DNA from 2 places in the Frankia sp. RB5 genome. Region 1 is predicted to be linked to the other one. Evidence: riboswitches for the same ligand, from Rfam matches in the RefSeq annotation. Region 1 holds a riboswitch; the other holds the start of a gene.
What was found. Region 1 has a riboswitch for S-adenosylmethionine ahead of AC6EXY_RS17910 (aminotransferase class V-fold PLP-dependent enzyme). Riboswitches for the same ligand answer to the same signal wherever they lie in the genome.

Region 1 (4,377 bases):
CTGTACACGGTGTTCGGGGCGGTGCTGGCCTTCAGCGCCGTGCAGATGCTGCGCAGTCGACGGGAGGTCGCCGGCGTGGCCGTCCCGGAGGACCGCATCGCCAACCTGCTCACCTTGCACGGCAGCGTCACCGAGTCCGGCGGCGGGCCCGACCGCCCCGGCGAGCCCGGCGGACCCGGCGGCGCGACCCGCCGCCCCTACCGCGTGACCCGGACCGCCACCGGGCTGACGATGATGACCGCCGCCGGCGCCGTCAGCGGCCTGCTGGGTATCGGCTCCGGCGCGATGAAGGTCCCGGCGATGGACCTCGCGATGCGCCTGCCGATCAAGGTCTCGACGGCGACCAGCAACCTGATGATCGGCGTGACCGGCGCCGCGAGCGCCGTCGTCTACCTGCAGCGGGGCGACGTCGTGCCGGCGCTGGCGGGCGCGGTGGCGCTCGGCACCGTCGCGGGCGCGCGGCTGGGCTCCCGGCTGCTCGCCGTGGTGCCGACAAGCACGCTGCGGACCATCTTCCTCGTGGTCCTGCTCGTCATCAGCGTCCAGATGCTGCTGCGGGGCCTGGCTTGACGTCCGCCCCCACCGACGACGAGGCAGGTGTCGCGATGCCCGCCGAGGAGTACCCCCACCCGAGGTCGGACCACGGGCGGGAGGTCCTCGAGGTGGGAGCACGCCCGGTCGCGGTGGTGCTGCGGATCGGGGGGAGCCTCGGCGCCGCGATCGTGCTGGTCGGGCTCGTGGTCGCCCTCGCCCAGAACGGCGCGGCCTGGGTAGGGGGCCCGAGCGGCGACCTGCTCGGCGGCGGGGCGGCCCTCACGCTGTCCGACCTCGCCGGCGGCCTGCGCCACGGCCAGGCCGCGGCCGTCATCCTGCTCGGCATGGTGGTCCTGGCGGCGACACCGGCGCTCGGGGTCGCCACCGCCGGCCTGTGGTGGCTGCGTGCTCGCCGCCCCTGGCTGGCCGCCGTCTCCGCCGTCGTGCTCACCCTGCTGGTCGTCGCCGGCAGCCTCGGCGCCGCCGGCTGACGCCCGCAGGCACGCCCCCACGCGGGCCGCGGCCCGCCACAACGCCGGGGGCGCTGCCGGACACCCGTACCGCGGCCGGATCATACGATTCCGACTGACGGCGGATCAGCCTGCGCGCGTTCCCGGAGGGGATACATGACGATCGACCGTGCCCGGCGCAGCGCCGTTCCTCCCACCGACGGCGGCGGCTCCGGCGGCGACGACTACTCCGTCGCGTTCACGCTGGCGTACCCGGACGCGAACGCCCACAGCGCCCGGGACTGGGCCCGCGCCGTGTTCGAGGGGTCCCCCGCGGCGCTGCGCCCGGTGCTGATCGTGGGCTGGCGCCTTGGCCTGCGGCTGCGACTGGGCCCCCTGCGCTCCCCCACCCACGTGCTGGGCTGGCAGGTCACCGAGGACGAGCCGGGGCGGATCGTCCTGACCGCGCCGTCGCCCCTCGTCGAGGCGTCGAATGCCGCCCTGGTGGAGGCATCCGCCGTGACCTGGGTGACGCGCGTGCGCTACCGGCGCGCGGCCGGCCGTCTGCTCTGGAAGGCGGCCGCACCGGTCCACGAGCGCACGTTGCCCCTCCTGCTCACCCGCGCCGGCCGCGCCCTGGCCGCGCCGCGCGACAGCGGGGACTGAGGAAGCCCGCGGCCCCGCTGCGCCGCGGGAGACGTCGTCAGGTGGGGGTCGGCAGTGCGGCGAGCGGCGAGGACGTCGTCGGCGGTGCCGGTGAACGCGCTGCGGGCGTACTCCATCCTCATCCGCCCCGCCGGCCGACCGCTGCGGCGCACGATCCTCCGGAGTGAGCCCGTCCACGATTCGGGTGGATGGCTGCACTAGAATGCATGGGCTTATTCGTGTTCTGGCTGATTGCGGTGGCGTAGAGGGAGGCCCGTGGGCGTGGGGCGTCGCGCGGCGGCGGTGGCGCCGCCGGTCATGTGCCGTCGTCACCCCCGTCCTCTCATGGTGCCATTGCCGGGTGTTTTCCAAAACACCCATTTTCACCTGCGCCGACGCGGCGGCACCGCAGGCACGAGGCCCGTGGCGTGGGTGCCCTCACAACGGCGAGTGAACCGACTTCAAGCCAAGCGAGGACTTATGACGAACCCAGATATCCCACTGCCCAGACTCGCCGACGTCTACGCGGTCGTCGACGGGCGGCCGAGCTTCGGGGAGCGCGAGCGGCTGTCCCCCGGGGAGGAGATGGCCAGCCTGCTGGCCTACCTCAATGCCGGCCACCTCATCGGCGAGAGCACGACCCGGAACGCGGACGTGGTGGACCGGTTGAAAGGACGCTCCGTCCCGGCCGGCCACCGCACCGATGGATTCTGGATCTGGTCGGATGCGGTCACCTACTACCTGAACATCTACGGTTTCGCGCCCCAGCCCGATTTCCTCCGCCACATCCGCGCCCGCCAGTACCGATACGAGCAGCCGTCCGCCGACCGCGTCCTGCTCGCCGGCGACATGCTCGACCGAACCGTCCGCAGCGCCACGCCACACTGAACCGTCGCCACCACTGACCAGTCGGGGTACGGCGACGCACGGCTCTTGCTAGAGTCACCGGCAACGTCCTGAGTGCCAGTGTTCAGCCCCGGCTTGCTGGCCGGCAACCCTCGTAGCGCAGTGGGGTGCCCCGGGTGGTGACGGGGCCGCGGCGACCAGCCTGCGGCAAGTGCAGACCCGTTCACGGGTCCAATCGTGGAGCGATGATGACATCGATCATCTCTGCCGTGCCCGCATGCCCGCAGGCACCCCAGGCACCCGAGGTGCCGCAGGCGCTGCTGGCGGTGGAGGGCGCCGGGCTGACCGTGCCGGTGGTCGGCGGCGGTGTGGTGGAGTACGCCAACCTCGACTACGCGGCGAGCGCGCCGTGCCTGTCCGACGTCGCCGAACACGTCGCGAGGGTGCTGCCCTACTCGGCGAGCGTGCACCGCGGCGCCGGGTTCGCCTCGCAGGTGTGCACCAGCCTGTACGAGGGGGCGCGCCGCGACGTCGCCCGCTTCGTCGGCGCCCGCGACGGCGATCTCGTCGTGTTCACCCGCAACACCACCGACGCCGTCAACCTGCTGGCCCGCGCGCTGCCCGCCACCGCCGGCGGGGTCGTCCTGGTCGACCTGGAGCATCACGCGAACCTGCTGCCCTGGCGGGGCGGCGGCCGGCGCGGCACCGGCGACGTCCGCTGCGTCGCGACCCAGCCGACGCTGGAGGCGACCCTCGACGCGCTCGCGGCCGAGCTGCGGGCCGCTCCGGTCGCCCTGCTCGCGGTGACGGGCGCGTCGAACGTCACCGGCGAGACGCCGCCGCTGGCCCGCCTCGCCCGGATGGCGCACGACGCCGGCGCCCGGTTCTTCGTCGACGCCGCGCAGCTCGCGCCGCACCGCCCGGTCGACATGGCCGCTCTCGGCATCGACTACCTCGCGTTCTCCGGGCACAAGCTCTACGCCCCGTTCGGCGCCGGCGTCCTCGTCGGCCCGGCCGACTGGCTCGACAGCGCCGCTCCCTACCTCGCCGGCGGCGGCGCCGTGCGGGAGGTGTCCACCACCGGCGTCGACTGGGCCACCGGCCCCGCCCGGCACGAGGCCGGCACCCCGAACCTCGCCGGCGCCACCGCGATCGCCGCCGCCTGCCGGGTGCTCACCGCGCTGCCCCCCGGCGCCTGGGAACGCCACGAGACCGTGCTGCGCGACCGGCTCCTGCGCGGCCTCGGCGCCCTCGACGACGTGGTGATCCACCGGATCTGGCCGGACGGCGGCGAGCCGGTCGGGGTCGTCACCTTCTCCCTGCGCCGGCACGACCCGGCGCTGGTGTCGGCGTTCCTGTCGGCCGAGCACGGCATCGGTGTGCGCGCCGGGCGGTTCTGCGCCCATCCGCTGCTCGCCCGGCTCGGCGCGCCCGGCGGGGCGCTGCGGGCCAGTGTCGGCGTCGGCACCACCGTCGCCCACATCGACCGCCTTCTCGACGCCCTCGCCACCTACCTGCGCGTCGGCCCCGGTTGGGGCTACGCGCACCGCGACGGCCAGTGGCAGCCGACCCCCGACGACCGCCGTCCCCCCGCCTGGGTCGAGCAGTACGCCTCCCCCGCCGCCTCCGCCCCCGCCCCCTCCCCCTCCCCCTGCGGCACGTAGATCGCCTCTCGGGTCACGCTCTTCGTGGGTGTCGCCGCGGCGGGTCGTGGCAGCCTTCTGGCCGTTTCACGGCAGCCCGTGTCGCACATTCGGGACAAAAAGGACGGGCGGCCGCGCATTCGCGACACGGTGCCGCCGCCCTCCGCACCCCCTTCCCAGCGGAGGGAAGTCAGCCCGATATGCGGCTTATGAGGAGCTGCCGGCCGTCCGGTCCCGCGGGACCGGGCGGCACGCGACTG
Region 2 (4,377 bases), on a different contig from region 1:
CGGCGAGTTCGTCTGCGCGGCGGCGGCGGTCGGCGGGGGGCATCGTCAGCGCCGTGTGCAGGGCCGCGGCGGTCGCCTCGATGTCGAACGGGTTGATCACGAGTGCAGCGGAGCCCATCTCGGCGCAGGCTCCGGCCTCCCGGGACAGCACCAGGGCCGCGCCGTCGTGGGAGAGCACCGGCCCTTCCTTCGCGACCAGGTTCATCCCGTCGCGGATCGGGTTGACCACGAGGACCTCGGCGAGTGCGAGGGCCGCGATCGAGCGCGGGTAGTCGTCGGTGAGCTCCAGGCGCAGGGGCCGCCAGCCCTCGGTGGCGAACTCGTCCTCGATCTCGGCGGCGAGGCGCAGCACGGCGGCCGTGTACTCGCGGTACTCGGGCAGATCGTGCCGGGACGGGTAGGCGCAGACCAGGTGGGTGACCTTCCCGCGCCACTGCGGGCGGGAGCGCAGCAGCTCGCGGTAGGCCGCGAGGCCGCGGACGATGTTCTTGGACAGCTCGGTCCGGTCGACCCGGACGATCAGCCGGCAGCCCGCCGTCGCCCTGCGCAGCTCGGCGGCGCGGGCGGCGACGTCAGGCGCGCCTGCCCGCGCCCGCAGCTCGTCGGCATCCACCCCGAGCGGATGCACACCGATCCGCACGGTCCGCGGTGCCTGGGGGTCACCGGACGGCCAGCCTCCCGGCGGGGGCGCCACGAGCAGTTCCCGTGGCTCGACGCGGACGCCCGGCAGGGCCCGCACGCAGTCCTCGAAGGCGTCGGCCCAGGCGTCGGTGAGGAAGCCGAGGCGGTCGGCGCCGAGCATGCCCCGCAGGATCTGCTCGCCGATGTCGTCCGGGAGCAGCCGGAAGTACTCGGGCGGCGCCCACGGGGTGTGGCTGAAGTGCGCGATGCGCAGGTCCGGTCGCAGCTCCCGCAGCCGCCCGGGGACGAGGGTCAGGTGGTAGTCCTGCACCAGCACCGCGGCGCCCGGCGCGGCCTCGTGCGCGAGGGCCTCCGCGAACATGTCGTTGTACGCCTCGTAGGCCGCCCAGTCCCGACGGAACACCGGCCCGAACACCGGCTGCGTCGCCGGTGCGTACAGCAGATGCTGGATGAACCACAGGGTGCGGTTGGCGATGGCGTTGTAGGCCCGGTCGAACACCGTCGGCTCGACGTCGAGCATCCGCACGGCCGTGCCGCCGGTGTCGTGCCCGGCGAGGTCGAGCCGGCCGCCCGGCGTCGCGCGCACGGCCCGCCGGTCGGCGTCGCCGAGGGCCGCGCACACCCACACCATCGGCAGCGCCTCGGCGGGCGCGTCCGCCGCCGCCTGGCTCAGCCCGCTGACCAGCCCTCCGGCGCCGCGTCGCAGCACCAGCTCCCCGTCGTCGCCGGCGGCGAAGGCCACTGGGCCGCGGTTGGAGGCGACGAGCACCCGGGCCGTTCCCGATTCCGCAGCTCCCTGCGACGTGGCTCCCCGCGACCTGCTTCCCTGTGCCGAGGCGCGCGCGGGTGCGCCCTGCTCGACTCTCGGCATGCGTTGCACACTGCGGAGGGTAGGCCATCGGGGCGGGTGGCCGGGCCCGCCGGCCGGGCTTGCCCCACCCGTCGGGCGCCGCGCTGGCCGGACATGACCGCAGGTCGTCCGTCCGGTGTCCGGAAGGCGTCCCGGGGACATCGCTACGGAGTTACCCAGATTTCCTGGGCATGCGTGGGAACGAGTCCTCCTGTATCGCCGGGACGAAACGGACACCGAACCCGGTAGAACGACACAGGTAGCCCCTCAGCCCTGCAACCCCCACCAGCGACCTCACCCACAGCGACCCGACACCGCGGTCGACACAAAGATCACAAAGCGTGACGGCACCCTACTCGGCGAGGGCGGTGCGCACGGCGCTGGCCCAGCCGGCGCCGACCGGGCCCGACTCGACGGTGATGTTGTCGTAGCGGGCCAGGTGCTCGCTGATGTGGGGGTGGCGCAGCGCGTTGGCGACCAGGTGCATGCGGCCGACGTGCGCGGCCATCTCCAGGTCGCTGGCCGAGTCGCCGATCGCGATCGCCTCGGCGGGCGCGATGCCGCGGCGCTTGAGGTCGTGGGCGACCGCGTCGCCCTTGCCGACGCCGTCGGGGACGAGATGGTAGACGTGCGGCGAACCGCCGAGGTGGGGCATGTGCGCGGGGGAGATCAGGCCGTTGTCGCGCATGCTCAGCCAGGAGAAGCCGCTCTCGGCGAGCCAGCCGTCGACCTCGGGGACGTCGATGCGCCCGCGGAGCATGACGTCGACCTCCCGGCCGGCGTGCCAGGGGGTGTGCAGCTCGAGCCGGCCGGGGTGGCGCTCGATCAGCCGGTCGAGCAGCTCGGTGGGGACCTGGTCGTACTCGGGGGGCATCGCGCCGCGCAGCAGTTCGCTGTCCAGGCCGTCGTTCCAGCCGACGATCGCGCCGAGCTCGCCGATGAAGCCGTCCGCGCCGAAGATCTGCGCCGCCTCGACGAGCTGAGGCCGGGTCCGCCCGCTGACCAGGACCAGCGCGATGCCGGCCGCGTGCAGCTCGGTGAGCGCCCGCGCCGGCTCCAGGGTGATCGCCCCACCCTCGGCACGGAAGAAGCAGCCCTTCGGGCCGACCATCGTGCCGTCGAGATCGGTGTAGACGACGCGGATACTCACAGTCATGGACTCCTTGGTCTGCCGGTGAGGCCCTACCCGAACGTGAAGCGTGAAACACCGCTGCACGATCGCCCGCACACGGTCTACAGTACGGACAGACAACTTCATCTGGCTCATCCAGAGGGGCAGAGGGAACGGCCCAGCGAAGCCCCGGCAACCACCCGCATCCGATGCGCGGCAGGTGCTAATTCCGACCCGCGGCAGACCGCCACGCGGGAAAGATGAGGAGCTCCTCTATGACTCTCGCGCCCGAGCGCGCCTCCGCCTCCGCCCTCGACGTCGCGAATCCCGCCGTCGGCCTCTCCTGTCGTCACTGCGGCGCAACCTACCCGCTCTCCCCGACCCACGTGTGCGTGGAGTGCTTCGCCCCACTGGAGATCTCCTACGACGCCGATCTGCTCGGCCGGGTCACCCGGGAGTCCATCGAACGCGGGCCGCGCAACCTGTGGCGTTATGTCGGGCTGCTGCCCGCGGGCCACGACCCGGCGCGGCGTGTCTCGCTCGGCGCCGGGTGGACGCCGCTGCGCCCGGCTCCGCGCCTGGCCGCCGAGCTCGGCATGAAGACGCTGTACGTCAAGGACGACAGCGCCAACCCGACGCACTCGTTCAAGGACCGGGTCGTCTCGGTGGCGCTCAGCGCCGCCCGCGAGCTCGGCTTCGCCACCGTGGCCTGCGCGTCGACCGGCAACCTCGCCCAGTCCGTGGCCGCGCACGCCGCCGGTGCCGGGCTGCGCTCGGTCGTCCTCGTGCCGCACGACCTGGAGGCGGGCAAGACGGTCTCCACCGGCGTGTACGGCGGGACGCTCGTCGCGATCCAGGGCACCTACGACGACGTCAACCGGCTGTGCAGCGAGCTGGCCGGCGAGTACGAGTGGGCATTCGTCAACGTCAACGTCCGGCCGTTCTACGCCGAGGGCTCCAAGACGCTGGGCTACGAGGTGGCCGAGCAGCTCGGCTGGCGGCTGCCGGAGCAGGTCGTGGTGCCGATCGCGTCCGGCTCACTGCTGACCAAGGTGGACAAGGCGTTCGGCGAGCTCGGCAAGCTCGGGCTGGTGGAGCCGACGCCGTACAAGGTGTTCGGCGCGCAGGCCGCGGGCTGCAACCCGGTGGCCGCCGCCTTCGCCCGCGGGAGCGACACGGTCGCCCCGGTGAAGCCGTCGACGATCGCCAAGTCGCTGTCGATCGGCAATCCGGCCGACGGGCCCTACGCGCTCGACGTCGCGCGGCGCACCGGCGGCGCGATCACCGACGTCACCGACGAGGAGATCGTCGAGGGTATGCGGCTACTGGCCCGCACCGAGGGCGTCTTCGGCGAGACCGCCGGCGGCGTCACGGTGGCGAACCTGCGCCGCCTGCTGCGCGAGGGGCTGCTCGACCCGGCCGCCGAGACCGTCATCTACAACACCGGCGACGGGCTGAAGACCCTCGACCCCCTCGTCGAGACCGGCGGCCCGACCGCCACGATCAAGCCCTCTCTGCGTGCGTTCGAGGCCGCGGGACTCGGGGACGACTGACCGACCGCCACCACCCCCGATCGAGCGACCCGGTACCCCACTGGGCGGGAGCGACGGGCGGGTGACGGGCGGGTGACAGGCAGGCGACTCGAGGCCTCACTCGACGGGAGCGAGCTTGCACTCTCCCATGTCGAGTGCTAAACAGGACTTGGCACTCTCCCCTGGGGAGTGCCAAGGCTGAAACGGCGAGGTTGCCCGATCCGCCCATTCTGGTGCCGTCG

Region 2: linked by a shared signal. The riboswitch ahead of thrC (threonine synthase) and the one ahead of AC6EXY_RS17910 (aminotransferase class V-fold PLP-dependent enzyme) in region 1 are both predicted to bind S-adenosylmethionine.

The regions. Positions count from the first base shown of each region.
Region 1 covers NZ_JCBATA010000031.1:73,943-78,319, forward strand. The annotation lists gene AC6EXY_RS17890 (sulfite exporter TauE/SafE family protein) at 1-570, shown strand, start outside; gene AC6EXY_RS17895 (DUF1634 domain-containing protein) at 567-1,025, shown strand; gene AC6EXY_RS17900 (DUF2867 domain-containing protein) at 1,161-1,649, shown strand; gene AC6EXY_RS17905 (hypothetical protein) at 2,109-2,516, shown strand; SAM riboswitch class IV at 2,581-2,694, shown strand; gene AC6EXY_RS17910 (aminotransferase class V-fold PLP-dependent enzyme) at 2,723-4,138, shown strand.
Region 2 covers NZ_JCBATA010000017.1:749-5,125, reverse strand. The annotation lists gene AC6EXY_RS11015 (alpha,alpha-trehalose-phosphate synthase (UDP-forming)) at 1-1,411, opposite strand, end outside; gene AC6EXY_RS11010 (HAD family hydrolase) at 1,845-2,642, opposite strand; SAM riboswitch class I at 2,753-2,870, shown strand; gene thrC (threonine synthase) at 2,879-4,156, shown strand.